2 regions of the Mycobacterium sp. NPDC003323 genome follow, and region 2 is predicted to be linked to the other one. Evidence: riboswitches for the same ligand, from Rfam matches in the RefSeq annotation. Region 2 holds a riboswitch; the other holds the start of a gene.

Region 1 (14,732 bases), on a different contig from region 2:
TCCTCGATATCGCGGCGGATACCGTCGAGCTCGAAGGCGATCTCGTCGACATCCTCGCTACCGAGATGGACCCCCAGACCCCCGTATAGATCCGTATACTTCCAGGCGATTTATACCAAACTATGCGGGGAGGTGCGCCGATGGAGCCGAGCCCATACGCCCCCGGGTCGCTGCCGGAATACCTGGCCGGCCGCGGCCGCGAACGCGAGCTGATCCGGGACAAGGTATCCCGGCTGAGCATGCTCGGACGATCCGGCGGTCCCCTGCTGGCCTTCCACGCTCCGCGCGGACTCGGCAAGACGTCGCTGCTGCGGATGGCTCAGCGCGACGCGCTCGCCGAAGGCTTCCTGACCGTGTGGGTCACCGGCCGGGATGACCGGCCGATGTCGCCCGATATGGCGCAGGGCTTGAGCTCGGCGGTCAAGGACCATTCCTTCGGGGACCGGGCGAACGCGCTGCTGGACCGACTGGCCCAGGTCCAGGTCGAGTTCGGGATCCCGGGAGTCAGGGTCGGCGCGACGCTATCCGCGCAGGACAAGGCCCCGGGGTCGGCCGTGCTGGAAAAGCTGCTCGAAGATGCCGGCCGGTTCAGCCGCACGCATGCCGCCAAGGGGCTCGTCGTGTTCGTCGACGAGTTCCAGGAGGCCCAACTTGGCGATCGCAAGAGCCTGCTGATCGGGCTGCAACACTTCGACGGCGCCCCGGACGCGATCCCGGTCGCGGTGATCGCCGCCGGGCTGCCCTCGCTGCCGCCGGCGGTGACCGAGGCGGCCACCTTCGGCGAGCGGTCCCGGTTCGTCGAACTCGGCCTGCTCACCGAGGTCGCCGTCGCCGAGGCCATCCGGTTGCCCGCCGAGCATCACCAGGTCACCTGGTCCGACGAGGCCATCATGGCCGCCATCGAGCTCGCCGCCGGCTACCCGCACAAGGTGCAGCTCATCGGCGACTCCACCTGGGAGATTGCCCGGCCCACCGCCGGGAGCACGATCAACGTGGGTCACGTCCGGCGGGCCGAGGAGGAGATCGAGGACCGCATGACGGGCCTGTTCCGCACCCGCCTGACCCGCGTCACCCCCGAGCAGCAGCGGTTCCTGGCGGCCATGGCCGCCGTCGGGGACGGCCCGGTGGAACGGGCGGCGATCGCTGCCGAACTCGGGGTGGCGACGACCGCGGTGAGCCGACCGCGGCAGCAGTTGATCGACGGCGGCTATATCGAGGCGGTGGGGCACGGCAAGCTGCGGTTCACCATTCCCGGGTTCGCCGCCTACGTTCGCGCCAACGGTTGACGGGACGACGTGCGGCGCCGGCCCCGTTGTCGCTCAATTGTCGCTACAAGGCGGGCAGCGACTTACCCACTTCCGCGCCGGTCATGCGCGACGTCGCCCCAACCGCGTCACCCACGCCGGCACCGCCAAGCCATGGATGATCCGCTGCGTCCGGAACAGCTGCCGCGGCAGCGACGCCGAGTTGTACGGCAGGTCGTACTTCTCGCACAGCTGACGCACCCGCTCGCTCACCTCGGGCAGCCGATTGCTCGGCAGGTCCGGGAACAGGTGATGCTCGATCTGGTAGCACAGATGCCCACCCGAGATGGCCAGCAGCGGACCGGCTTTGAAGTTCGCCGTCCCGATCATCTGCCGCAGATACCACTCACCCTGGGTCTCGTCCTCGACCACCTTCGGGTCGAACGTCTCGGCCCCGTCGGGAATGTGACCGCAGATGATGTTGACGTACACCCACAGGTTGCGGATCGTGTTCGCGGTGAGGTTGGCCGCGAACGTCCGGCGCCACCGCCGCCCGCTCAGTGCCGGCACGAACACGTAGTCCTTGCTCAGCTGCCGGGCGATCTTGCCGACGAACTTGCGCTTCTCCCCCGCCAGCACGGCCGGCTCACCGCGCAGCTTCTCCGAGTGCAGGCCGTGCAGGGCGATGCCCCACTCGAACATGGCCGCCAGCACGAAGTTTCGCAGCGGCGTCGCCAGGTACCACAGCCGCCACGGCTGGTCCTCGGTCACCCGCAGCAGCCGGTAGCCGATGTCCTCATCCATGCCGAGCACATTGCTGAACACGTGGTGCCGATAGTTGTGCGAGTACCGCCACTGCGCCGACGCCCCGACCATGTCCCACTCCCAGGTGTTGGAGTGGATCTCCGGATCGTTCATCCAGTCCCACTGGCCGTGGGAGATGTTGTGGCCCAGTTCCATGTTCTCGATGGACTTCGCGTACGCCAGCGCGCCCGTGCCCAGCAGCCAGCCGGTCTTGGACTTGCTACACGCGATCACCAAACGCGCCGCGACATCCAAAGCGCGCTGGAAGTGGATCACCCGCCGGATATAGGCCGCGTCCTTGGCGCCGAGCGAGTCCTCGATATCACGGCGGATCACGTCGAGTTCGAAGGCGATCTCGTCGACATCCGCGCTACTGAGATGCAGGTAGGCAGGCACGTCGGCGATCGCCATCAAATGTCCTCGGGGGTGCGGCGTGAGCGGCACATACCGGGCCACTGTCAGGGTCGGACCGCAGCCTAGGCGCTCGGGCTGAACGACGGGTAATCGAGACCCGCCGCTCCGGCGAACTCCGGCACCGACCTGCGGCGATGGGCTGAGAACGTTCTCAGCGAGGCGCCCGCACGTAGTGCCGCGGATCGATCCAGGTCTCCCCCGACCACCGATAGGCCGTCAGGGCCCCGCCGACGACCGCGCTGAAATCGACGCACGCGGCGTAGTCGGTCCAGTCGCGCAGGTGCGTCGGCTCACCCTTGCGCCAGTAGTGACCGTAGAAGACCGGCACCTGCCCGTCGTACACGTACTCCTGCGCCACATCGATGGCCGGCAACCCCGGATACGGCGCGCCGTCGGCGGTCGTGAAGTCACCGCCGATCTCGGCCACATCGGCCAGCGTCGTCGCCGCCGAGTTCCACCAGCGCAGCCGCGCCGCGTCGCGGCGGTGCCCGTCCTTGTCGACGTAGGGCTGCGCCCCGTGGTCGATCAGGCTGATCTCCGGACCCTTCAGCAGCGACTCCACGGCGTCGTACATCGGGTCGCCCTTGGTGGACGCTTGGATCAGCTGCTCGTCGCTCAGGATCCGGTCCGTGCCGAGCACCGCCATCGACTCCTCGTGCCAGCAGGCGTGCACCACCCGGATCTCGCCCAGGTCCAGCCACAGCGGCAGGGTCCGGAACCACGCCAGGTATTCGGCGCGCTGCGTCCCGGTCACCTGCGCCAGGAACGCGGCGTGCTGCGCGGTGTTCTTCGCCGACCGTTCCCGCAGATATCGTCTGGAGCCCGCCGGCCACTCGAAGTCATACGCCAGCGCGTTGAATTCGTGGTTGCCCAACACCATTCGGGCGCTGCCGGCGTCGACCATCGCCTTGACCGTCTGCAGCACCCGCAGCTGCTGGGGGCCGCGGTCGATGAGGTCGCCGACGAAGATCGCCTCGCGACGCGGGTGCCGGTGCGCGCCGTCACGCATCCGATAACCCATGTGCACCAGCAGCGCGTCGAGGTCATCGGCACAGCCGTGCACATCGCCGATCACGTCGTAACCGGGTTGGTCGAGCGTCATGATGGGTGCTCCCTTCCGCCGCCTCGGTGAAGGCAGCGCTTGCTTTGGATTGTCGACCCGTGGCCTCGCGCCGGCGATCCGGCGGGCAGGTCTGAAATCTGACTTCAGGATATCGCGCGCCTCCGACATGTCGGTGCGCCGACGTATCCTGGGTTCAGCTCACGAGCGGACGGCTGTTCGGGTACCTGGCCCGCCGTCCCGGCAACCGCGCGCCACCGCACGGTGCCCCAGGGGAAGAGCCGGCACGACAGTGCAAGCGGTGGGCGCCCGAACGCGGCGCCGCCAGGAATGGCGAACGATGACCGAACAACCCTTGACCCCGGCGGACGCGGCCCTGCGCGCACGCATCACCGAACTGTCGGTGCACATTCCGTGCGGCACGCTGCGCGGACCGGTGTATCGCCGGTGGCAGTCCTGCCGTCACGAGGACCGCCCCTCGAAGTGGGAGGGCCACGACGTGTCCCGCGAGCACGACCTGTGCATCGTCTGCTTCCGCGGCACCGCCGGCGGCTCGTCGCGCTGGTCATGGCTGGCGTGCGAACACTGCCGGGCGGTCAACACCGCCCACGGGCGGCCGCTGCCGCTGGGCCGGCACAGCATCATGAACGGCATCGTCGAGATTCACCGGCTCGTCGAGTTCGCCGGCGGCGACTGGCGCCTCAACGGTTGGCGTGAGCACGAATACCGGCTCATGGCATTGCGTTTCGAGCCCGACGCCGATGTGCCGCTGCGGGAGTGGCAGCAGGCGTGGCCGCCGAGCCGGCAGGCGTCCGAGGACGCGTTCAGCCGGCTGACCGGGCTATGACCGGCGCCGCACCCGCGCCGGAATCGGCGCGTCGGCGACCATCGTGAACGGCACCGCCAGTGGGAACTCCGTTGCCAGCGAATCGATCTCGACCGTACGGATCACGGCGGCCAGCGCCAGCGTCGCCTCCAGCACCGCGAAGTGATCACCGATGCAGGTGCGTGGCCCACCACCGAAGGGCAGGTACTGCCAGCGGTCCAGCTCGGCCATGTTCGCCGGGCTGAACCGCTCGGGGTCGAACGCCTCGGGATCGGGCCACAACTCGGGGTTGCGGTGCAGGCCGAAGATGCCGACCAGCACCATGTTGCCCGCCTCGACGCGGTACCCGTCGACGGCGATATCGCGTAGCGCGGTTCGGCCCGCCACCGCCACCGGCGGGCACAGCCGCAGCGCCTCGCGCAACACCTGGGTCGTATAGCCGAGTCCGGCAACCGAATCCGGGCCCAGCGGGCCGTCCCCCAGCGCGGCGACCTCGTCGGCGACACGCCGCTGCATCTCGGGTTGGCGCCCCAGCTGCCACAACGCGTAGGCGATCGTCGTCGCCGTCGTGTCATGCCCGGCCACCATGAACGCGATGAGGTCACTGGCGATATCGAAGTCCGACAGGCGTTCACCGGTGTCGGGATCGGTGGCGTCGATGAGTGCGCGCACCAGCGGCGCCTCCCGGTCAGGATCGGCGCGGCAGCCGGCGACGACGTCATCGGCCAGGCCGCGCATCCGGGCCACCGCCGCGCGGGCCCGCCGGCGCGCCGGGGTCGGCAGCCACCGCGGTGCGCGCACCGGGCGCATGCTGCGGTCGGCGATATAGGACAGCGCGATGGTCAGCGGTTCGGCCAGCGACTCGGCTCGGGTGTCCAGATCCATGCCCAGCACGGTGCGGCCGAGTACCCGCATGGTCAGCCAGCGCGCCTCGGCGTCCAGGTCCACCTCGGCCCCGTCACTCCAGCCCTGCGCGATCTCCTCGGCGGTGCGGGCCATGTGGTGACCGAACCCGGCGACGTGGCGTGGGGTGAACACCGGTTGCAGCGTGCGTTTGCGCGACTTCCACGGGGCGTTGGGCAGATCGGCCAGGTTGTCGCCCATGAGGTGGCGCATCTCGTCGTGCAGGGAGGTGCGGTCACAGTGTTCGTTGTTGAGCGCCAGCACATCCCGCGCACCCGAGGGTGACATGACGAAGACGATGGACGGCCCGGAGCCGGCCGGTCCCAGGACCACGCGGGTCACCGGACCTCCGGACTGCAGCAGCGTCACCTGACCGTGGTGATAGTGCCGTGCCGCGGCCAGCCGCGCCCGCAGCGGTAGCGGGTTGGCCGGCGCGACCGGCAGGGTGTCGACATCGGGCGACATCGTGGACTGCGTCATCAAACTCCCCCTATGGATCACCATTCACGCGAGGGGCCGACCGACGAAATCCGGGCGATCCGCGAGGCCCTCCCCCCATGAGCCCCGCGGATCGCGTCCGTGGATCGGTCGTCGCGCACCCCTCGAACGCGGACCGATCGGGCCGCTAGGTCTCCGCCGCGCCGGGCGCGAACTGTCCCTTGCGGATCAGCGATGTCACGGCGGCATCCCACCGCTGCAACTGGGCGGGCGTGCGGAACGGCTCGGGAATATGCCGTTCGATGTGGTTGCGCAGGATCATCGCGCCGACGCGCAGGATCAGCGGATTCAGGGCGCCCCAGTCGAAGTCGAGGTCATCGCGCAGCAGGCCCTGGGCGTCGAAACCCTTGCCCTGCTCGATGCTGATCTGCAGCAGACCGTCGAAGATGACATTGCCGATCTCATCGCCCTGGCTGAGCGCGTGCGCGACGTAATCGGTGACCTCGGGGTACTCGTGGAATAGCTGGGTGAAGCGGCCGCGGATCTCGTCGGACTGTTCCGACGGCGGGTGCGGCAACGGGCTCGCCTCGAGGACCTCGTTGAACACCTGCAGGACGTGTTCGTCGACCGCGGCGATCAGACCGGCCTTGTTACCGAAGTAATGCTGCACCAGCCCGACGCTGACGCCGGCAGCATCGGCGACCGCACGCAGCGGGGTGTTCGTAACACCCTGCTGGGCAAAGGATTTGATCGCCGCATCGACGATGCGCTCCCGGGGCGTGGGTTCGGCCGGGGCGGACTGACGAAGGAACACGCTGCCTGCCACCACCTCGACAATACTGTAAGCCTGCATAACCATACAACTGACCCGCCTTGCCATATTTGCATGCGGTAATGCAATATGCACATATGGTTCACCGCGGGGGCGGCGCTTTGGCCGTATCAAAGGTTTGCTGGCAGACTTCGATCCCACCGACAACGCATGGGCGGTCGCGAGCGTTCGGCTCGTGAATCCTTCGCTACAACAGCAGATTCAAGCCGTTTGCGACGAACTGCACCACGATCCGCTTGACTCCGACGCCTTCGACCGGCTGCGCCGACTCTTCGGCGCCGCGGCCGAGGTCTCCCACGACACCTGGCGACGCCTGGTCCGGATCGCCTGCGATGAGCTCTACGACGACCCGGAGAGCACCGACGCGCGCGACCGGCTGCTCCTGCTGCTGGCAGCCGGCGGCGCGGTGACGGCCTGAGTCAGGGACAGTCCTCGGAGTCGATGCGCACGACACCGAAGTCGATCTCGGTGGTCGCGGTGAAGACCGATCCCGGCGGCGGCGTCGAGCTGCACACCTGCCAATTGCGGTCGCTGAGCTGGGCACGGCCCTGACCGGTCAGGTCGGTCGAGGTGCTGAACCAGACCTCGCCGCCGCTGACCGATTGGATGGCATCTTGGGCACCCTGCAGGTCCATCCCGATGAGGTTCGGCATGGTCCAGGACGACTCGGCCGCTGCCGGCGGGCTCATGGCGATGGCGAACCCGATCAGCGCCGTCGCGAGGGCGAACTTCTTCATGACTTTCTCCTTGGCTCGAAGTAGCCGCACATCGTCGCACCCGGCACCGACAAGTCATTGTGGTTGACTCTGCGTCCACGGCGCGGCCTTCTCGCCTCAGACTCAATCGGTCGCTGCAACACCCTGATGAGCTCGGAGGTGTTGTTCGGTGGGATTTCGTGCGCATGGCAGCAAAGCGGTTCCGGAGTCGGCCCGTGAGGCCTTCCTGGAGGGGTTGAGATCGGGGTTGTCGCAGTCGGCAGCCGCCACGGTGGTTGGGGTGCACCGCTCGACGGGCCAGAAATGGGCCAAGGCGGCGGGTGTCGCTGCCAATCCTGCACATTGTGGGATCCGTTTCCGGGCGGCCACGCGAGAGTTGTTCTGGGAGGCGATGCATTCGGGAGCATCGCTGACTGAGGCCGCCCTGATCGCCGGTGTGTCGGAGAACGCTGCCGTGTCTTGGGTCAAACAAGCTGGTTATGTGCCCAGAACCCCAGCCCCGATCGACAACGCTGCCAGCTGCCCGGCGCGGGCGCGGGCGCGGGCGCCCTTGACCTTTGTCGACCGCTGCCGGCTCGAAGACCTTCTCGCGAACGGCTCGACATCTGCGCAGGCAGCCGTGAAACTGGGCCGCCATGTCGACACGATGAACCGCGAGATCGCGCGGGGCCGCACAAGGTCGGGGTATCGAGCTCGCGTCGGCCAGGACGTGGCCGAGGCGAACCGCCGCCGACCGAAGGTTCGCAAGCTCGAGGTCAACCCTGTGCTGCTGACCGAGGTCGTGACACGCTTGAAAAAGCGCGACAGTCCCGAGCAGATCGCGGGCCGGTTGCGCCTGGATTTCCCCGACGATCCGGAGATGTGGGTGTCGCACGAAACGATCTACCAGGCCCTATACGTGCAGCCACGCGGTGAGCTGGCACGACTGGTTAAGACCGCGCTGCGCACTGGACGGGTTCGACGGAAACCGCAGGGCCGCACTGAGAATGGCACCGGTCAAATCAAAAACATGATCAACATCAGCGACCGCCCCGCCGAGGCTGACGACCGCGAGATCCCCGGTCATTGGGAAGGCGACTGCATCCTGGGTAGCACGGCCTCAGGCTCTGCGATAGGCGCCATGGTCGAACGCACCACCGGATTCGTGGTGTTGCTGCACCTACCTGGGAATCGCACCGCGGCCACCATGGCCGCGGCAATGACGGCCAAGATCCCTGAGATCCCTGAGATCCTGCGCCGGTCGCTGACCTGGGACCAGGGCAAGGAAATGGCATTGCACACCAAGATCACCGAGGCCACCGGCCTGCCAATCTATTTCTGCGATCCGCACAGCCCCTGGCAGCGCGGCACCAACGAGAACACCAACGGCCTGCTGCGTCAGTACTTCCCCAAAGGGACCGATCTATCGTTCTACGGCCCTGGCTGGCTGGACCAGGTCGCCGCGGAACTCAACGCCCGACCCCGCAAACGCCTCGGCTGGCGCACCCCAGCCGAAGAACTCGACCGACTATTGTCAGACCCATCCACATTCGTTGCAGCCACCGCTTGAATCCAAGCGCACTTTCGCGCCACCACCGCAGAGTCAGCGGCGCCGCCGATGCTCCGGCGAATACTCAGACCGCCAGGGCCAACGAATGCCCGCTTGATACCCGAGCAAGTAGACCAGCGCGAATACGCCCAGTGTGGCCACGCCGGCAACCACGAGTTGAACGATCTGACCGCGCGCTATCCGGTACCCCCAGGATGCGTCCTGGTGTCCAATCATCAGCGGAAGCACAACGACAACCAGACCGGACCCTGCCGCATACCATTTGCCATCAGATGACAACAGATACAGGACACCAATTAGCGCGCACGCTACGGCGACAGCTGCAAAGAGCCACCACATCTTCGGTGCGGTCGCTAGTCCTGCGTATGCGTCGAACTCCGCGGGATGGCGTCCCGGATCCCGGTCGGAGTTTCTGAGATTGAAAGCGTACATTCGACCACGGATTCGCAGGTGAGACGTACTCATATACGCCCGTAACACCACCACTCCGGCGAGCGATCCTGCGAACACTAGTCCGCCTCGCCAATCGGGCGGGTACACCATCAAGAAGGCCGCTACCACGGCGACAGCGGCGCCGATCCAGTACAAGCGGCGTTCGGCATCGTCACTTCTCGTGGGCAGCAACGGGAGTGCAAGACCGACCAACACCATCACCGCGAAAACCGGGTTGATCATCGCTAGCGGGTCGCGATCCGATAGCCCTGCTGGCCCGCCCATTCACCGGCGAAGGAGCCAGCTATTCCTCCTGCAAGTGCGCCCACGAAGACACCTACGGGACCACCTGGGGAACCTGCCCAAGCTCCGACCTCAGCTCCGAGCAGTGTCCCTGCCATACCTCCGCCAACTTTGGAACCTACTTCGCCGATTGGGGCTCCGTTACTTACCTCGTAAATGGCTACGGTCGCCTCCAGCACGTTGCCGACCGTTCCAAGCTTGCTAGAAATATTCTTGAGCGACTCGAGGTCCTCGGGCGTGTACTCGATGCCGGGTTTCCAATGGTCGCCCGTCGGCACTACTTGGCGATATTGATCCACCGCTTCAGATCCTCCGGCAGCGACCTTGCTTCCATTCTGCGCCAGCGCCACGAGTTCCTGCGGCACAGAACCATTTGACATCGCATCGACTGTCGCAGCCGCACCTGCCGGCGACATCCCAGCTCGTTGCAATTCTCTGTCTAAACGGTCAAGCACAGCCGCCTGGCCCGCAGCTTCGCTTTGATTAAGCCATTCTGTCGCCTGGTCGGGCTTCATCGCTGCCGTACCCAACAGCCCTTGCTCCAATTTCTGTTGCCAATCGAGTCGGGTCTGTGCGCGCGATCGAGCATCACCTCCCAAGATTGGATCGACGGGCATCGGTCCGGTTGCGTTCGCCACGTGGTAGTCGTCGAGTCGCTGGCTCGCATACCTGAGTGCGTCGATATCCGCTGTCGGGTCGTTGATCGTCGCGTAGTCGCGAAGTCGGCCAGCTGCAGCTTGCTTCTCCGGGGTCCAGGGGCCAGGTGAATTGACTATTTGCTGATCTACTGAACGTTGGCCCGCGTCGTATCTTTCCGCCATTGCGTCAGAAGCTGAGGTCGAGCCCTGGTCGCTCCCTTCTGCACCATCCATCGCACCGGCCGAATATCCTTCGGCCGCCAACTCACTCCGTGACTGTTCAAGCTGCTCAGCGTAACCATCCCGGATGGCTTGCACTTCTCTGAGCGCTACCGTTGTGCGTTCGACGGCCGCTTGCCTCAGGTGCGACACATCTGCAGGTTCGCTATTGGCGGCAGCTGTTCTCAGCGCATGATCGATCTGTCCGTCGATTGCCTTCAAGGCGGCCTCGAGATTGCCGATAGATACGCCGCCGCTGCGCTGAGCTTCTGCCAGAGACGCCGCTATGTTCTGGAGATCGACAGCAACCTTAGCCAGCTTGTCCCGGTTGTAATTCATAGACTCGGTTGCGCGCTGGACTTCGACAGAGTCGTTTATCGGATGGCCCCCACCATCTTGTCGGTCCCACGCCGATTCAAATCGCGCTTTGGCTGCAAGAAACTCGTCTGTGGTTTCCTGCGTGCAACTGCTTGCCAGCCTGAACGCAGTTGCGAGCTCACTGATTTCGCCAGGAGCTCCTGCCTGAATCGAACGGTCCAACAGCCAGGGATCGCCGCCAGCCGAATCGGTGAGATCGCCAACGTCAAGGTGTTGCAGGTGTAGCGACATGCGACGTCAGTCGAGCGTATCGCCAGCCGTGGTCAGCGCCTCAGCGGCCGTTTCGTCCCCTGTCACAAAAGTGGTGGCTGCGACATTCGCCTTCACGGCGAGCGCATCAAGCTCCGTAGAGTGAAGAGTCATTGCTTCGACATGAGATTTCTGCGCCGCGCTGAGGGTTGCTTGAAAACTGTTAGCAGCGTCGAAATCACCGAAGATTCCCGAGCGCGCCTGCGCTTCAGAGAACTGCGAAGCACCCCGCCGCACAATTGAAGCGGCACTATTTGAATAGTCCGCGCCCATTCGCAGCAGGTCCGTGTCAAGAATCATCTCGCTCCCCCGTCCGTCGATTGAATGATACTGGCCACGGTGCGCCAGCTGGTGCACCAAATTGGCTAGCTCAGATCGAAGGCGAAATTCTCGAGCGGCACCAGCGCCGCTGTATCGGATGGGTCCACGACAAAAACCCAGGTCCGTCCGTCGTCAGCGACCCGGGTCGCGTGTCCGTGCCGCCCGTCGATTGCCTTCATATCCGCGGCCGCAGTGTCAGGATCGTCGTAAACGCCTACCAAGACCTCCTCACGCCCGGGCGGAGTGAGGCATAAAGCAACGGGGTCAGCGCCGGGAAGCCATGAGTTCGGCGACGCATCCATCACGGATGGACTGCCACATGCCGCAGTCAGCCACGCGATTCCGTCGAGCGTCTGGAACGGCGGTTCGAGATCCGCGACCTCACTTGTAGTCGACGATGTCGACGCAGTAGTTGCCGGCGTCCCGCTATCGCCGCACGCAGCAAGTGCAATCGCGATACCGATGGCAGCACCAAATCGCATCACCCGAGAGCTTCGCCAAGTAGATGACATGCCGTTCTTCCTACCGCACGTGCGCCAAGACCACGGCATGACGTCACCTCGAATGACCACACCGCAGAATCACCGGGCAGCTACCCGCTCGCCGGGTGCCCACCCGCGCCGGGCGCGGCGTCGACCAGATCATGCGACATCCCGTACCGCGCCCGCTGCTGCGCCATCACCTTGGGGTACCCGGCCAGCGCCCGCCGGGTCCGCCACGACGACACCCCGGGCACCGCGCCGAGCAGGCGGTTCACTCCCCCGACCACCGGGCCGATCACCGTCGGCAGATGCTTGAACACCGTGTCCGGAAGCCCGAGCTGCGAAGCCGCCTGATCGCCGAGGAACGCCCGCGTCAACCCGTTGATCACCGCGACCCCGACCGCGTGGCCACCGACGGGCAGCAGGTCGGCGATCTCGACCGCCAGATAGTCATGGGTCAACGCCCGCACGAAATCCCGGTCGCCGTCATCGGGGTTGCTACCGGTCAGCGCGTACAGCTCCTCGATGCGCACATGATCGGCCTCGCACGCCGGGTTCAACGGAGCCTGAACACCATTTAGCAGCCCGACATAGCGCCAGAAGTGGAAGATGTCGTCGAGTTCGGCGGCGGTGTAGCGCACTCCGAGCTGATGCATGGCCGTCAGCGCGATATTGCCGAACTCGACGATGGTGAACGCCATGAAGCTCTGCGGGATCGGCGCACCCCAGGCCTGTGTGTCCCAGGACCCGCTGTCCCACAGCGATTTCCGCACAAAGGCATGGATCAGCCGCACCCGCAGCGTCGTCGCGAAGCCCGCGCCGGTGCGTCGCAGGCCGCCGGGAGTCAGGATGGTCTCCATCCACGACCCGACCTCCAGCGAGCGCACCGCGGCCTGGCTGGTGTAGCGGTTGGTGATCACCAGCGGCATGCCGGCCACCTGGTTCATCGCCCCCTTGGTCAGCGATGCCGCGCCCAGCACGATGCCGTAGGACGCCATGTGCCGCACCAGATGCCCGGCCGCGCGGTCCATCTTCGCGTGATCCAACCAGGACGGCTCGACATCGACCTCGGCGAAGAATTCACGCAGCGCCGGTGGTGCGTCCGGCACCGCGTCGATGCCCTCGGCCAGTGCCGTGCGGAACATCTGCATGCCCCAACCCTTGGGCAGTTCGGCGAAGGCCGCCACCACCGCATCGGCCGGCGGGTCGGCGATGAACACGCCGTCGACCCAGTCCTGGCCGCGGTCGCCGTAGCGCGCTACGGCGAGGTCCGCATTGGGGACGGCAACGGGCGATTCGCTGGCGATACTCATGCATCCATGCAAACATGAGAATTCCTCACTTACTACTCACCTTTGAACGGACCAAGCGATGCCCACTCAGGCGCGACGGCTCCCCCAGCAGCAGCGGGCCCGCGAGATGCGTCGGCGACTGCTCGACAGCACCCGCACCCTGATCGCCAAACGCGGTATCGGAAACCTGAACACCCAGGCCATCGCCGACACCGCACACGTCAGCATCGGCACTGTCTACAGGTACTTTCCCGACCGCGCCGCGATCCTGGCCGAGCTGGTCGACGAGGCCACCCGCGACATCTCGTTCGAGCTGGTGCGCGGGGTGAGCGCGGCGATGGATCGCGACGTCCCCGACGCCGCGCTGATCGTCGTCGACACCCTGACCACCGCCTACGAGAAGCACGCCCCGATCTTGCAGGCGGCGCTGACCTCCTCATCTTTCGACATCCCCGCCTACCTCAATCACACCGCGATGGACGAGATCGAACGCAGTCTGCTGCCGCTGGGCAGCGCCATCCCGGGGCGGGCGCGGCCGGACCTGGACGCCGAGCAGCTGCAAGATCTGGTGTTCGTCACGATGGGCGTCACCTCGAGTGCGTGCCTGCGCATCGCGCTGCAGCGCCCGCCGGGCTCGGACCGCGACGCGATGGTGGCGTTGACGGCCAAGATGCTGGCGGCGGCCTTGACGCCGGACTGATTGTCGCTCGTTTGTCGCTCAAAGGCGGGCAGCGGCATACCCACTCGAGAGCCCCAGCCCCAAGGAACCCGGCAAAGTCAACGCTGCGGTATCGCGTCGCTGTACGGCGCGGTGCTGCGGTCGTGCAGGGGATGAACCACCATGTACACCAACCCGATTCCGATCACCACCACCGCCGACAGCGCGACGATCCAGTTGTCGTACCAGGCGGCATCCGGGGTCCGCGGCCAGGCCATGTTCACCATCGCCACCACCCCGTAAGCCAGCGCTGCGATATTGACCGGCAGCCCCCACTTGCCCAGCGTGTACTTGCCCGACGGCACCCAGCCCTTGAGCCGCGCCCGCAGCGCGGCCAGCACCACCATCTGGAAGGCGATGTAGATCCCCAGCGCGGCGAAGCTGATGATCTTGGTGATGGCGTCGGTGGAGAACCGCGAGCCGATGACGATCACCGCCGGCACGATGGCCGCCAACACCAACGCATACGGCGGGACGTGGCGGGTCTCGGAGAACTTTCGCAGCAACGACGATCCCATGATCATCCCGTCGCGCCCGTACGAATACGCCAGCCGGCTCGCCGCGGCCTGCAGGCTCATCGCGCAGGACAGGAAGGAGATCAGCACGATCACCAGGATCACCTTCGAGCCGAAGGCCCCGAACGCCTCGGTGAGCACGGTGCTGACCGGATCGGTGTCCTCACCGGCGATCACGGCCGGGATGTCGGCGACCGACAGCACCAACGCCAGGCAGACGAAAGTCGCTGCGGCACCGCCGATGTAGATGGTGCGGCGCATGGCCTTGGGGATCAGCCGGCCCGGATCGGGCACCTCCTCGGCGACGTCACCGCACGCCTCGAACCCGTAGTACTGGTAGATGCCGATCAGCGCGGCGGCCGCAAAGGCGAACATGTAGTTGCCGTCGCCGCCGGTGCC
Region 2 (14,732 bases):
CTCATCGGTCACTGACGCCGGAGGCGTCGATCGGTCACTGACGCCGGAGGCGTCGATCGGTCACTGACGATTGCGGCGCAACAACCGGGCCAGCCCCAGGCCGCCCAGCGCTCCTGCGGCGAAACCGGCTGCTGCGCCCGGCAATCCGACACCCTCGCGGACTTCCACCCGGGGCCGGATCAGCACCGGTCCCGGTGGGTCCACCGGGGCGGCGGCCAGGTTCTCCGGCGCGGTGGCCGCCCATGCGGTGGAGAACAGGATCAGTCGCGCGGTGATGTAGGCGAACACCATCAACCCGAGCACCGGGCCGAACGTCGCGCCCGCCGGACCGGTCAGCACCGATTGCAGGTAGATCGAGGCCACCTGCTTGAAGATCTCGAACCCGACCGCCGCGAGCAGTCCCGCGCGCAGCGAGCTGCGGAAGCTGACCGATTCGCGCGGCAGCCGGGCGATGATCCAGGTGAACAGCATCCAGGAGATGAGGATCGCGACGAACCAGGACGCCACCTGCAGCCCCACCCCGAGGCCGGGGACGTCGCGCAGCCCGAACCACCCCAGCACGGTGGTCATCGCCGACTGCTTGCTCAGCGCGGTCAGGCCGATCGTCAACATCAACGCGACGAACGCCGAGACCAGTGCGGCCAGGTCCGAGAGCTTGGTCGCCACGAAGCCGGCGGGTTCGTGGCGCTGTTCCCACATCTGGCTCAGCGCCTCGCGCAGGTTGTTCATCCAGCCCAGGCCGGCCCAGGCCGCGGTGGCCAGGCCGATGATGCCGACGGTGCCGCGCGACTCGATGGCCGAGTCCATCAGCTCGACGAGCTGGGCGCCGAGGTCCCCCGAGACCGCCGAACGGATCCTGTCCTCGACCTCGACCATCAAATCGGGCTGGTTGGCCAGGACGAAACCGCCGATGGAGAAGCCCACCATCAACAACGGGAACAGCGCAAAGATCGTGAAGTAGGTGATGCCCGCGGCGTAGAAGTCGCCCTTGCAGTCGTTGTAGCGCTCCTGGGCCACCATGACCCGGTCGAACCACCTATATCGATTGCGCAACCGGTCCACCACACCGGGTTTGTCGTCCGAGTCAGGCTCAGGCATGGCATCCCTTCAGATCAGATGGTCGGCGCCAGGAAACCCATCCGGTCATATACCCGCTGGACGGTGGCTGAAGCCACCCCGTTGGCGCGCTCGGCCCCCTTGGCCAGCACCGCCTGCAGTTCGGCGGGATCGTCGAGCAATTCGTCCACCCGCGTCTTGATCGGGGTGACGAACTCCACCACGGCGTCGGCGGTCTCGGTCTTCAGGTCGCCGTACCCGCGGCCGGCGTATCCGGCGACCAGGGTGTCGATATCGGCGCCGGTGACCGCGGACTGGATCGTGAGCAGGTTGGACACGCCCGGCTTGGCCTCGCGGTCGAAGCGGATCTCGCGCTCGCTGTCGGTGACGGCCGAGCGGATCTTCTTGGCCGTCTTCTTCGGGTCGTCGAGCAGGCTGATCAGACCGGCGTCGGTGGCCGCGGACTTGCTCATCTTGGCCGTCGGGTCCTGCAGGTCGAAGATCTTCGCCGTCGCCTTCGGGATGGTCGCCTCGGGCACGACGAAGGTGTCGGGGAACCGGGCGTTGATGCGCTCGGCGAGGTCGCGGGCCAGTTCCAGATGCTGGCGCTGATCCTCACCGACGGGCACCAGATCGGTGTCGTAGAGCAGGATGTCGGCGGCCATCAGCACCGGATAGGTGAACAGGCCGACGGTGGTCGCCTCGGCGCCCTGCTTCTGGGACTTGTCCTTGAACTGCGTCATCCGGGAGGCCTGGCCGAACCCGGCGAAGCAGCCGAGCACCCACGCCAGCTGGGTGTGCGCGGGCACGTGGCTCTGCACGAAGATCGTCGCCTGGGCCGGGTCCACACCGAGGGCCAGATACTGCGCGGCGGTGACCAGGGTGCGCCTGCGCAGCACCGCCGGATCCTGCGGGACGGTGATGGCGTGGAGGTCCACGACGCAGAAGTAGGCGTCGTAGTCGCGCTGCATGCTCACCCACTGGTTGACCGCACCGAGGGCGTTACCGAGATGCAGGGAATCCGATGTGGGCTGCGCGCCGGAGAACACGACGCTCTTGGTGGGGACGCTCATGATGCTTCGATTTTCGCCTACTCGGCTTCGGCGTGGCTCAGCAGGTCGAGCACGCGCAAAAACGAGCGCCGATCGGCGGCACTCAACCGGCCGAGCCAGCGTTCCTCTCCGCGCTGGATCTCGGCCTGGGCGGCGTCTTTGACCTCCCGGCCACGCACGGTGATCGACAGCAGCCGCACCCGCCGGTCCTCGGGATCGGCGTGCCGTTCGATGTGTCCGCGGTCCTGCAGCTCGTCGAGCGTGCGGATGATGCGGGTCTTGTCGGCGCCGATGGCCTCGGCCAGGGCGGCCTGGGTGCGCACCGGCCCCCCGTCCAGCGCACACAGCACGGCGTAGCCCCACATGGTCAGCCCGTGCGCGGTCAACACCGGTACTTCGGCGGCGGCCATGTCGCGAAGCAACGGGGCGAGCATGGCCGCCAGATCGGGACGTCGCGGCACCGGCTCATGCTAAGCGTTGCGCAATAATAAGCCCGCGCCTATCGTATGTACATGCTTATCAATATCGCTGACATCGCACCCCTGCACCACGCGGTTGTCCTGGATTCCATCGCCATCGTGGACGCCGTCGACGCGTCGGACCTCGCGCGGCCCACCCCATGCGCGGACTGGACGCTGGAACAACTGCTGGCACACATGACCGTCCAGCACCGCGGCTTCGCCGCCTCGGTCCGCGGCGCCGGCCGCGATCTGCGACTATGGGATCCCGCCACGGTCAGCGATCCGCGCGACGACTACGCCGCGGCCGCCCATGACGTGCTCGATGCGTTCGGCGCCGAGGGCGTCGCCGACACCATGTGTGCCCTGCCCGAATTCGGCCCGGACGCCGCGGTTCCCGGATCGGTCGCCATGGCGATGCACTTCGTGGACTACCTGGTGCATGGCTGGGATGTCGCGGCCGGCCTGGGCCGCAACTACCGGCCGTCGGACGAAAGCGTCACCGCGGCATTACCGATCGTGCTGGGCATCCCCGACGATGAGACCCGAACGGCACCCGAGGCACCCTTCGGCCCGGCCCACCACGGTTCCGCCGCAACCGATTTCGACCGGATCCTCGCACATCTGGGCCGGCGCCCGGACTGGGCTCAACAGAACTCGACGGTCACCGGTGCGTGATCGGACCACCGCAGCGCATACAACTCGGCACGCTCGACCCGCGCCGACACCGCACGGGCAGCCAGACCCGGACTGGCCAGGTGATAGTCGATGCGCCAGCCCGCGTCGTTGTCGAAAGCCTTGCCGCGCCATGACCACCAGCTGTACGGGCCGGCAACGTCGGGATGCAGTTGGCGCACCACGTCCACCCAGCCGGTCGCCATCAGATCACTGAGCCACTGCCGTTCGGCGGGCAGGAAACCGGATTTCTTGACGTTGTTCTTCCAAGCCTTGATGTCATTCTCGGTGTGCGCGATGTTCCAGTCGCCGCACAGCACGGTGTCGCGGCCCTGCGCCAAGAGCACCGCCATGCGCGCCTGGACGGCGGCCATGAAGCGTTCCTTCTCCAGCTGGCGGTCGGTCTCGGCCTCGCCGGTGGGCAGGTAGACGCTCGCAACCGTGGCGCCCGCGGTGTCGACCTCGATGTAGCGGCCGTGCGCGGCGAACTCGTCGGCGCCCGAACCGATGCGCACCGCGTCGAACGGTGTGCGGGACAACACGGCGACGCCGTTGCGGCCCTTCACATGCGGCTCGGCCGAGGCGAGGTGCCAGCCGTCGGCCAGCGCCGGCGCCAGTGCGTCGGCCAGCTGTTCGTCGTCGGCACGGGTCTCCTGCAGGCAGATGACGTCCGCAGTGCTCTCCTTGAGCCACGGCAGCATCCCGAGGTTCTCCGTCGAGCGCTGCTTGACCGCGGCCCGGATGCCGTTGGCGTTGACGGTGGTGACGATCACGGTCGACGACCCTAGTCCAGCACCCCGACAAGGACCCCTTGCGGTACCGGCGGTACCGCCATACTGTCGGGCGCTATGACCCAACGCGCGCCCATCCATCGCGGATCGGGTGAACCGATACTCATGTTGCACCCGTTCCTGTGCTCCCAGAACGTCTGGCGCACGGTGGCCGATCAACTGGCCGACACCGGCCGCTTCGAGGTGCTTGCGCCCACCATGGTGGGACACAACGGCGGCGCCCGGTCGGGCACCTGGTTCTTGGACACCGCCGCGCTGGTCGACGACGTGGAACGTCGGATGGACCAGATCGGCTGGGAGACAGCCCATGTCGTCGGCAACTCACTGGGCGGCTGGGTAGCGTTCGAACTGGAACGGCGCGGGCGGGCCCGCACCCTGACCGCCATCGCCCCGGCCGGCGGCTGGAGCCAGCATTCCCCCACCAAGTACGAGACCGTGCTCAAGTTCCTGGCCGGCGGCCCGGCTCTGATCGCCGCCCGGCTGATCGGCCCGCGCATCCTGGACCTGCCGTTCGGCACGCGGATCGCCACGCTGCCGGTCAGCGGCCCGGCCGACGGCCCGAGCCGCGCCGACCTGGTCGCCCTCGTCGACGACGCGACACACTGCACGGCCTATATCCAGCTGCTGGTGAAGACGCTGCGGCTGCCCGGCCTGCTGGAGCTGGCCAGCGTCGGTGTGCCCACGCACCTGGTGCTGTGCGAGAAGGACCGGGTGTTCCCGAGCCCGCGCGGCACGAAGTACTTCATCGAGAATTTGCCGACCGACGCGAAGGTGACCCGACTGCCCGGACTCGGTCATATCCCGATGCTGGAGGCGCCCGGGCAGATCACCGAGCTGATCGCCGAGTTCGTCGACCAGCACACCGAGCCGAAGCGCGAGTCACCCCCGGCGGGATAGCGGCCAAGCAGCCGACCCCTACACGAGTTCAGCCTCGACGGGTTGACCCCATCGAGGCTGAACTGACGTAGATCGCGACGAACTAGCTCCGCGCGCACTCCAGCGCGGAGTTGAACGTCTTGGACGGCCGCATCACCGCCGCGGTCTTCTCCGGGTCCGGGTAGTAGTAGCCGCCGATGTCGGCGTGCCCACCCTGCACCTCGTTGAGCTCACCGACGATGGTGTCCTCGTTCTCGGCCAGGGTCTTGGCCAGCGGCGCGAAGTGCTCGGCCAGTTCCTTGTCCTGCGACTGGTCGGCCAGCGCCTGCGCCCAGTACAGCGACAGGTAGAACTGGCTGCCGCGGTTGTCCAGCTCGCCGGCCTTGCGTGACGGGGACTTGTTCTCGTCCAGCAGCCGGCCGACCGCGGTGTCCAACGTCTCGGCCAGCACCTTGGCCTTGGGGTTGTCGGTCTTGTTGCCCAGGTCCTCCAGGCTGGCACCGATGGCCAGGAACTCACCGAGCGAATCCCAGCGCAGGTGGTTCTCCTCGACCAGCTGGCTGACGTGCTTGGGCGCCGAGCCGCCGGCACCGGTCTCGTACAGCCCGCCACCGGCCATCAGCGGCACGATCGAGAGCATCTTGGCGCTGGTACCCAGCTCCAGGATCGGGAACAGGTCGGTCAGGTAGTCGCGCAGGATGTTGCCGGTCGCGGCGATGGTGTCCTGGCCGCGGATGACGCGCTCCAGGGTGTACCGCATGGCCCACACCTGCGGCAGGATCGTGATGTCCAGGCCCTCGGTGTCCTCTTCCTTGAGGTACTCCTTGACCTTCTTGCGCAGCTCGTTCTCGTGCGGGCGTTCGTCGTCGAGCCAGAACACCGTCGTCATCCCGGACAGCCGGGCCCGGTTGACGGCCAGCTTCACCCAGTCGCGGATGGCGGCGTCCTTGACGATCGGCATGCGCCAGATGTCGCCCTCCTCGACGTCCTGCTCCAGCAGCACCTCACCGGTGTCGATGTCGACGATCTGGGCGGTGCCGGGCTCGGCGATCTCGAAGGTCTTGTCGTGGCTGCCGTATTCCTCGGCCTTCTGCGCCATCAGACCGACGTTCGGAACGGTACCCATGGTGGTGGGATCGAACTGGCCGTGGGTCTTACAGAAGTTGATCATCTCCTGGTAGATCCGGGAGAAGGTCGACTCCGGGTTGACGGCCTTGGTGTCCTTGGTGCGGCCGTCGGCGCCGTACATCTTGCCGCCGAGGCGGATCATCGCCGGCATCGAGGCGTCGACGATGACATCGCTGGGCGAGTGGAAGTTCGAGATGCCCTTGGCCGAGTCGACCATGGCGAGTTCGGGCCGGTGCTCGTGACAGGCGTGCAGATCGTTGATGATCTCCTCGCGCTGGCTGGCCGGCAGCGTCTCGATCTTGTCGTACAGGTCGGACAAGCCGTTGTTGACGTTGACGCCGAGTTCCTCGAAGAGCTTGCCGTGCTTGGCGAAGGCGTCCTTGTAGAAGACCTTCACCGCGTGCCCGAACACGATGGGGTGGCTGACCTTCATCATGGTGGCCTTGACGTGCAGCGAGAACATCACGCCGGTCTTGTAGGCGTCCTCGATCTGCTCCTCGTAGAACTCGACGAGCGCCTTGCGGCTCATGTACATGCTGTCGATGACGTCGCCGGCGGTCAACTTGACCTCGGGCTTGAGCACCGTCTCGCCCGAGCCTGTCTGCAGGACCATCTTGACCTTGCAGTCCTTGTCGACGGTCATCGACTTCTCACCGTGGTAGAAGTCGCCGGTCTTCATGGTGGCCACGTGGGTGCGCGAGGCCTGCGACCACTGACCCATGCTGTGCGGATTCTTCCTGGCGTATTCCTTGACCGCCTTGGGCGCGCGGCGATCCGAGTTGCCCTCGCGCAGCACGGGGTTCACCGCGCTGCCCAGCACCTTGCCGTAGCGCTGGCGGATCTCTTTTTCCTCGTCGGTCTTGGGGTCGCCGGGGAAGTCGGGAAGGTCGTAGCCCTTGTTCTTGAGCTCCTTGATCGCGGCCAGCAGCTGCGGTACCGACGCGCTGATGTTGGGCAGCTTGATGATGTTGGCGCTGGGATCCTGGGTCAGCTCACCGAGGTCGGCGAGGTTGTCGGGCACCTTCTGCTCGTCGGTCAGGCGGTCGCTGAACTCGGCCAGGATGCGCGCGGCCACGGAGATGTCACTGGTCTTGACGTCGATGCCGGCGGCATCGGCGAAGGTACGGATCACCGGCAGGAAGGCGTATGTCGCCAACAGCGGCGCCTCGTCGGTCAACGTGTAGATGATGGTCGGCTGCTCGGCGCTCATGTGTACTCCCGGCGTCACTGTCGGACAGATGCAGCGAAAATCGGCTCTGCCGTATGTGATTCGACAGCGACGATTCCGCTCGGCGGACGGCCCGCGACCGCATGGGTGACGACCGGGGGCTGCCCTCACGGGCAACACTACAAGGGCCGACGAACCCGTGACGGGTCAGCTTTCGCTACTGGTCAGTAGGTTTGTCCTGACAGGACGACGGCAACCAGGTGGCACCAGGTCAAGGTGGTGAGTTAGTCTTTGTTTCGGTCATGAGCGCCAGCATCAAGCCCCGGCTTGCTGGCCGGCAACCCTCCAACCGCGGTGGGGTGCTCCGGGTGAAGACCAGGTTGAGTAGCCGTGACGGCTACGCGGCAAGCGCGGGTCCGCTCAAACCGGGCCCCCAGACACAGATGGAGGTTCGTTCTTCATGAGCACGCCAGATCAGGACTGGTCGTTCGAGACCAAACAGATCCACGCCGGTCAGACGCCCGATATCGCGACCAATGCGCGGGCCCTGCCGATCTACCAGACGACGTCGTACACGTTCCGCGACACCGAGCACGCGGCCGCGCTGTTCGGCCTGGCCGAGCCGGGCAACATCTACACCCGCATCATGAATCCGACGACCGACGTCGTCGAGCAGCGCATCGCCGCCCTCGAGGGCGGTGTCGCGGCCCTGTTCCTGTCCTCGGGCCAGGCCGCCGAGACGTTCGCGATCCTCAACCTGGCCGGCGCCGGCGACCACATCGTCTCCAGCCCGCGGCTCTACGGCGGCACCTACAACCTGCTGCACTACACGCTGCCCAAGCTCGGCATCGAGACTACGTTCGTGGACAACCCGGACGATCCCGAGAGCTGGCGCGCGGCGGTCCGGCCGAACACCAAGGCGTTCTTCGCCGAGTCGATCTCCAATCCCCAGATCGACGTGCTCGACATCCCGACCGTCGCCGCGGTGGCCCATGACAACGGCGTCCCGCTGATCGTGGACAACACCATCGCCACGCCGTACCTGATCCAGCCGATCGCGCACGGCGCGGACATCGTCGTGCACTCGGCCACCAAGTATCTGGGCGGGCACGGCTCGGCTATCGCCGGCGTGATCGTCGACAGCGGCCGCTTCGACTGGACCCAGGGCCGCCACCCCGCGTTCACCACCCCGGACCCCAGCTATCACGGTGTGGTGTTCGCCGAACTCGGCCCGCCGGCCTACGCGCTGAAGGCGCGTGTGCAGCTGCTGCGTGATCTGGGCTCGGCGGCCGCGCCGTTCAACGCGTTCCTGATCGCCCAGGGTCTGGAGACCCTGAGCCTGCGCATCGAGCGCCACGTGGCCAACGCACAGCGGGTGGCCGAGTACCTGGAAGGCCGCGACGAGGTCATCTCGGTCAACTACGCGGGCCTGCCGAGCTCGCCCTGGTATGAGATCGGGCGCAAGCTCGCACCCAAGGGCACCGGCGCGGTGCTGGCCTTCGAGCTGGCCGGTGGTATCGAGGCGGGCAAGGCCTTCGTCAACGCGCTCACCCTGCACAGTCACGTCGCCAACATCGGAGACGTGCGCTCGCTGGTGATCCACCCGGCCTCGACCACGCATCAGCAGCTCACCGCTGAGGAACAGCTGACTACCGGTGTCACACCGGGGCTGGTCAGGCTCGCCGTCGGCATCGAGGGCATCGACGACATCCTCGCCGATCTGGATCGGGGTTTCGCCGCTGCGCGTGCCTTTGCGGGTACCGGTCAGAGCGTCGCGTCGGTGTGAGGCGACATGACCATCTTCGACATCGTGCGCGACGTGCCCTCGACGCTGCCCGCTGACGGTGAGCTCGGAGTCGTCGACATCGGCTCCCTGACCCTGGAGAGCGGCGTCGTCCTCGACAACGTGTCCATCGCCTTTCAGCGCTGGGGCGAGCTGTCCGCAGCCCGCGACAACGTCGTCATGGTGCTGCACGCACTGACCGGCGACTCGCACATCACCGGACCCGCCGGACCCGACCACCCGACCCCGGGTTGGTGGGACGGGGTGGCCGGACCCGGCGCGGCCATCGACACCGACCGGTGGTGCGCCATCGCGACCAACGCCCTCGGCGGCTGCCGTGGCTCGACCGGTCCCAGCTCGCCGGCTCCCGACGGAAAGCCCTGGGGCTCACGGTTTCCGGCAATCACCATCCGCGACCAGGTGAACGCCGACCTGGCCGCCCTGGCCGCGCTGGGCATCACCGGTGTGGCCGCGGTGATCGGCGGGTCGATGGGCGGCGCCCGCGCGCTGGAGTGGCTGGTCGGTCACCCCGACACCGTGCGCGCCGGGCTGGTCCTGGCGGTCGGGGCCCGTGCCACCGCCGATCAGATCGGCACCCAGAGCACCCAGGTCGCCGCGATCAAGGCCGACCCGGACTGGCAGGACGGCGACTACTACGGCACCGGACGCGGTCCGGCCGCCGGGCTGGAGATCGCCCGTCGGGTGGCGCACCTGACGTATCGCGGTGAGGCCGAACTGGATTCGCGGTTCGCCAACGAGGCCCAAGGCGACGAGGACCCGACCAACGGCGGCCGCTATGCGGTACAGAGTTATCTGGAGCATCAGGGCGGCAAGCTGGTCTCCCGGTTCGACGCGGGCACCTACGTGGCGCTGACCGACGCGCTGAGCAGCCATGACGTCGGCCGCGGCCGCGGCGGGGTGCAGGCTGCGTTGGCCGGCTGCCCGGTGCCCGTGGTGGTCGGCGGGATCACCTCCGACCGGCTCTACCCGCTGCGCCAACAGCAGGAACTGGCTGAGCTACTGCCGGGTTGCGACGGCCTGTCGGTCGTCGATTCGATCTACGGGCACGACGGTTTCCTGGTCGAGACCGACGCCGTCGCGCCGCTGATCCGCCGGACACTGCAGATCGCGGCCCGGTGAGCCGCCCTGATCCGAGGTCGTTGTCCTTCGGTGAGGAGGCCGCCGCCTACGAACGCGGGCGGCCCTCCTATCCGCCGGAGGCCATCGACTGGCTGCTGCCCGACGGCGCCAACAAGGTCCTCGACCTCGGCGCCGGCACCGGCAAGTTGACGGTTCGCCTGGTCGAACGCGGCCTCGATGTCGTTGCGGTGGACCCGATCCCGGAGATGCTCGACGTGCTGTCCTCCTCGCTGCCCGACACTCCCGCGCTGCTGGGAACCGCAGAAGAGATTCCGCTGCCCGACGACAGCGTCGACTGTGTGTTGGTCGCTCAAGCCTGGCACTGGTTCGACCCGCAGCGGGCGGCCGCGGAGATCGCTCGGGTGCTGCGCCCCGGCGGGCGACTCGGCCTGGTGTGGAACACCCGCGACGAACGCATGGGCTGGGTCAAGGATCTGGGCGCCATCATCGGGCATGAGCACGATCCGCTGAACCACGAGGTGACACTCGCCGATCCGTTCGGTCCGATCGAGCGGACCCAGGTCGAGTGGACCAGTTACCTGACACCGCAGGCACTGATCGATCTGGTGGCCTCGCGCAGCTACTGCATCACCTCACCGGCCGCGGTGCGCACCCGCACGCTGGACCAGGTCCGCGATCTGCTGGCGACGCATCCGGCGCTGGCCAACAGTTCGGGACTGGCGCTGCCGTACGTCACGGTGGGGATCCGCGCCGAGCTGGGCTGAATTGGATACCGAATCTGAAGTAGATGGCGGAAAAGCAGTCAAAATTCCTCATCTACTTCAGATTCGACGTTAGCTGGTCCCCAGCGGGTCGATCGTCCAGGCGATGTAGAGCATCGCCGCGCTGACGCTCGCCGTCGTCGCGAAATCGATTGCCCGCGAACGGACCACCAGCAGACCCGCACGGTCGTCGGGCAGCGCCAGCCGCAGCGCCGCGGCCACCCCGACGGCGATCCCCATCACCAGCGCACCGCGGCGCCAGTAGCCGGTGACCACCAGGCCGAAGGACGCCGCGAAGATCAACGCCACCAACAGGATCGGCCATTGGCCGGCGAAGACCTTGCGGGCGAACTCCTGCAGTGTCATCGCTACGCGCGTTCGGCGCGCTCGACGACGTTGGTCAACAGGAACGCCCGGGTCAGCGGGCCCACCCCACCCGGATTCGGCGACACATGACCGGCGACATCCCAGACGTCGGGGGCCACGTCACCGGTGAGCTTGCCCTCTACCCGGCTCACGCCCACATCGACGACCGCCGCACCGGGTTTGACCATGTCCGCGGTGACCATGAAGGGCACCCCGACCGCGGCCACGATGATGTCGGCCTGCCGGGTCAGCTCGGGCAGGTCACGAGTTCCGGTGTGACACAACGTCACCGTCGCGTTCTCCGAACGGCGGGTCAGCAGCAGCCCCAACGGCCGGCCGACGGTCACACCGCGGCCGATCACCACGACGTGGGCACCGGCGATCGGGACGTCGAAGCGGCGCAGCAGGTGCACGATGCCGCGCGGTGTGCAGGGCAGCGGCGCCTCTTTACCGAGTACCAGCCGGCCCAGGTTGGTCGGGTGCAGGCCGTCGGCGTCCTTGTCCGGATCGATGCGCTCCAGGGCCGCGTTCTCATCCAGATGCTTGGGCAGCGGGAGTTGGACGATGTAACCGGTGCACTCGGGGTTGGCGTTGAGTTCGTCGATGGTGTCGTCCAGGGTGGCCTGGCTGATATCGGCGGGCAGATCGCGACGGATCGAGTTGATGCCGACCTTCGCGCAGTCGGCGTGCTTACCGCGCACATAGGCCTGCGATCCCGGGTCGTCGCCGACCAGGATGGTGCCCAGCCCGGGGGTCCGTCCCGCCGCCGTCAGTTTCGCGACCCGGCCCTTGAGATCGTCGAGGATCTCATCGCGGGTTGCCTTACCGTCCAGAATCGTCGCTGCCACGACAGACATTGTGGCAGGCTCGCCCGGTATGAACACCCAGCCCGAAGTGTTCACCGACGTGTTTGGCGAGGCCAAGCTCGGGCCGGTGACGTTGCGCAACCGCATCATCAAGGCCGCCACCTTCGAAGCCGCCAGCCCGAATGCGCTGGTCACCGATGATCTGATCAAGTACCACCAGCTTCCGGCGGCCGGTGGAGTGGGCATGACCACCGTCGCCTACTGCGCCGTCGCCCCCGGTGGCCGCACCGACGGCTGGCAGATCTGGATGCGCCCGGAGGCGATTCCGGGCCTGCGCAGGCTCACCGACGCGGTGCACGGCGAGGGCGCGGCGATCAGCGCCCAGATCGGCCACGCCGGACCGGTGGCCAATGCCCGCACGAACAAAGCGCCCGCGCTGGCGCCGATCCGGTTCTTCAACCCGCTGTCGATGCGGTTCGCCCGCAAGGCGAGCAAGGACGACATCCGCGAGGTCATCACCGCCCACGCCGATGCCGCCCGGCTGGCCATCGATGCCGGCTTCGACGCCGTCGAGGTGCATCTCGGGCACAACTACCTGGCCAGTTCCTTCCTCTCCCCGCTGCTCAACCGGCGCACCGACGAGTTCGGGGGCTCACTGGAGAACCGGGCGAAGGTGGCTCGCGGCGTGGTGCGGGCGGTGCGCGATGCCGTCGACAACCACGGCGCCCGCCAGATCGCCGTCACCGCCAAACTCACCATGACCGACGGCGTGCGCGGCGGCATCCCGCTCGACGAGTCCCTGCAGACCGCCAAGTGGCTCGAGGAAGACGGCGGCCTGGACGCCATCGAGCTGACCGCGGGCAGTTCCCTGGTCAACCCGATGTACCTGTTCCACGGTGACGCGCCGCTCAAGGAATTCGCCGGCGCCTTCAAACCGCCGATCAGTTGGGGCATGCGGATGACCGGCACGAAGTTCCTGCGCGAGTATCCCTACCGTGAGGCCTATCTGCTGCGGCACGCCCGCGCGTTCCGGGCCGAACTGTCGATGCCGCTGATCCTGCTCGGCGGCATCACCAATCGCGAGACCATGGACAAGGCGATGGCCGAGGGCTTCGACTTCGTCGCGATGGGCCGCGCGCTGCTGGCCGAGCCGGACCTGGTCAATCGGATCAAGGCCGACGCGTCCGTCCGCTCGGCGTGCACGCACTGCAACAAGTGCATGCCGACCATCTACAGCCACACCCACTGCGTGGTGACCGGTGCGCCGGACACGCTGAGCGTCTGACGCTTCGGCACCAGAACGGCAACAAACGCCCTTGCGGCCGGGCACAGCGGGATGCCCAACCGATACAGTTGGTCCCGATGAGCCGCCCCGGAACGCCCGCGTTGACCGTTCGATACGAGGGATCGACCCGCACCTTCTCCGCAGGCAACGACGTCGTCGTCGGCCGCGACCTGCGTGCCGACGTGCGTATCGCCCACCCGCTGATCTCGCGCGCCCACCTGGTGCTGCGCTTCGATCAGGGCCGCTGGATCGCCATCGACAACGGCAGCCTCAACGGCATGTATGTCAACGGCCAGCGCGTTCCGACGCTGGATATCGCCGACGGCCAGCACATCAACATCGGCAATCCGGACGGACCCCAGCTGGCGTTCGAGGTCGGCCGCCATCAGGGCGCGGTGGGTAGCCCCCCGCCGACCGCCGCGGTGCCGATGTCGCGACCCAGCGGCACGTGGCAGACCCAACCGCCGACGCAGCCGCCTCCGCCGCAGGCTCCTCCCCCGCCGCCGCCCCCGAACTGGTCCACCGGCCCGTCGCCGTCGCAGCCGCGCTACCCGTCCGGTCCGCAGCCGCACCACCCCGGCGGCACCCAGCCGTACAACCCGTACCCGACGGGACAGCAGCCCTACTCGACGGGACAGCAGCCCCGGCCGGCGGCGCCCGTGTCGCGTTCACAGCCGACCTACATCCCGCCGTCGGATCCCGCACCGACAGCGATGGGACCCACGGCGGTGGCCCGCCCATCGGAGAACAACCTCGCGACGAGCATGCTGAAGATCCTGCGTCCGGGGAAGGCACCCGACGTGCCGCCCGGCGGGATCAAGATCGGTCGCGCCACCGACAACGACATCGTCATTCCCGATGTGCTGGCCTCGCGGCATCACGCCACGTTGGTGTCCGGCCCCGGCGGTACCGAGCTGCTGGACAACCGCAGCATCAACGGCACGTTCGTCAACGGCCAGCGGGTCGACGACGCGCTGCTGCGCGAGGGCGACGTCGTCACCATCGGCAACGTCGACCTGGTGTTCACCGGCGGCACGCTGGTGCGCGGCTCGGAGACCCAGGCCGCCACCCGCACCGGTGGTCTGGAGGTCCGTGGCCTGACGTGGACCATCGAGAACAACAAGACGCTGCTGAACAACATCTCGATCGACGCGCGGCCGGGCACGCTGACCGCGGTGATCGGCCCCTCCGGCGCCGGTAAGTCGACGTTCGCCAAGCAGGTCGCCGGCCTGACCCACCCGACATCGGGCACGGTGACCTTCGAGGGACACGACATCCACGCCGAATACGCCTCGCTGCGTTCCCGAATCGGCATGGTGCCCCAGGACGACGTGGTGCACGGCCAGCTGACGGTCAAGCAGGCACTGATGTACGCGGCCGAGCTGCGGCTGCCCCCGGATACCACCAAGGAGGACCGCGAGCGCGT

Evidence for each region. Region 2 has a riboswitch for S-adenosylmethionine ahead of ACWDUN_RS25305 (bifunctional o-acetylhomoserine/o-acetylserine sulfhydrylase). Riboswitches for the same ligand answer to the same signal wherever they lie in the genome.
Region 1: it holds a riboswitch for S-adenosylmethionine, as region 2 does, so the genes downstream of both, ACWDUN_RS00555 (hypothetical protein) here and ACWDUN_RS25305 (bifunctional o-acetylhomoserine/o-acetylserine sulfhydrylase) in region 2, are expected to answer to the same signal.

What each region holds. Positions count from the first base shown of each region.
Region 1 is NZ_JBSFSB010000001.1:132,456-147,187, reverse strand. Features, by position in the region: gene ACWDUN_RS00570 (ATP-binding protein) at 141-1,286, shown strand; gene ACWDUN_RS00565 (fatty acid desaturase family protein) at 1,368-2,459, opposite strand; gene ACWDUN_RS00560 (metallophosphoesterase) at 2,614-3,564, opposite strand; SAM riboswitch class IV at 3,722-3,829, shown strand; gene ACWDUN_RS00555 (hypothetical protein) at 3,863-4,369, shown strand; gene ACWDUN_RS00550 (cytochrome P450) at 4,364-5,731, opposite strand; gene ACWDUN_RS00545 (TetR/AcrR family transcriptional regulator) at 5,877-6,515, opposite strand; gene ACWDUN_RS00540 (hypothetical protein) at 6,640-6,939, shown strand; gene ACWDUN_RS00535 (hypothetical protein) at 6,941-7,258, opposite strand; gene ACWDUN_RS00530 (IS30 family transposase) at 7,629-8,786, shown strand; gene ACWDUN_RS00525 (putative alpha/beta hydrolase) at 9,464-10,987, opposite strand; gene ACWDUN_RS00520 (DUF2563 family protein) at 10,994-11,305, opposite strand; gene ACWDUN_RS00515 (oxygenase MpaB family protein) at 11,919-13,121, opposite strand; gene ACWDUN_RS00510 (TetR/AcrR family transcriptional regulator) at 13,180-13,800, shown strand; gene ACWDUN_RS00505 (APC family permease) at 13,878-14,732, opposite strand, start outside.
Region 2 is NZ_JBSFSB010000017.1:2,172-16,903, reverse strand. Features, by position in the region: gene ACWDUN_RS25345 (DMT family transporter) at 1-15, shown strand, start outside; gene yhjD (inner membrane protein YhjD) at 61-1,098, opposite strand; gene trpS (tryptophan--tRNA ligase) at 1,113-2,129, opposite strand; gene ACWDUN_RS25330 (MarR family winged helix-turn-helix transcriptional regulator) at 2,147-2,542, opposite strand; gene ACWDUN_RS25325 (TIGR03086 family metal-binding protein) at 2,621-3,244, shown strand; gene ACWDUN_RS25320 (exodeoxyribonuclease III) at 3,214-4,014, opposite strand; gene ACWDUN_RS25315 (alpha/beta fold hydrolase) at 4,090-4,929, shown strand; gene ACWDUN_RS25310 (NADP-dependent isocitrate dehydrogenase) at 5,012-7,246, opposite strand; SAM riboswitch class IV at 7,503-7,621, shown strand; gene ACWDUN_RS25305 (bifunctional o-acetylhomoserine/o-acetylserine sulfhydrylase) at 7,665-8,990, shown strand; gene metX (homoserine O-acetyltransferase MetX) at 8,997-10,127, shown strand; gene ACWDUN_RS25295 (methyltransferase domain-containing protein) at 10,124-10,852, shown strand; gene ACWDUN_RS25290 (DUF3017 domain-containing protein) at 10,922-11,215, opposite strand; gene ACWDUN_RS25285 (bifunctional methylenetetrahydrofolate dehydrogenase/methenyltetrahydrofolate cyclohydrolase) at 11,218-12,063, opposite strand; gene ACWDUN_RS25280 (NADH:flavin oxidoreductase) at 12,092-13,306, shown strand; gene ACWDUN_RS25275 (FHA domain-containing protein) at 13,384-14,732, shown strand, end outside.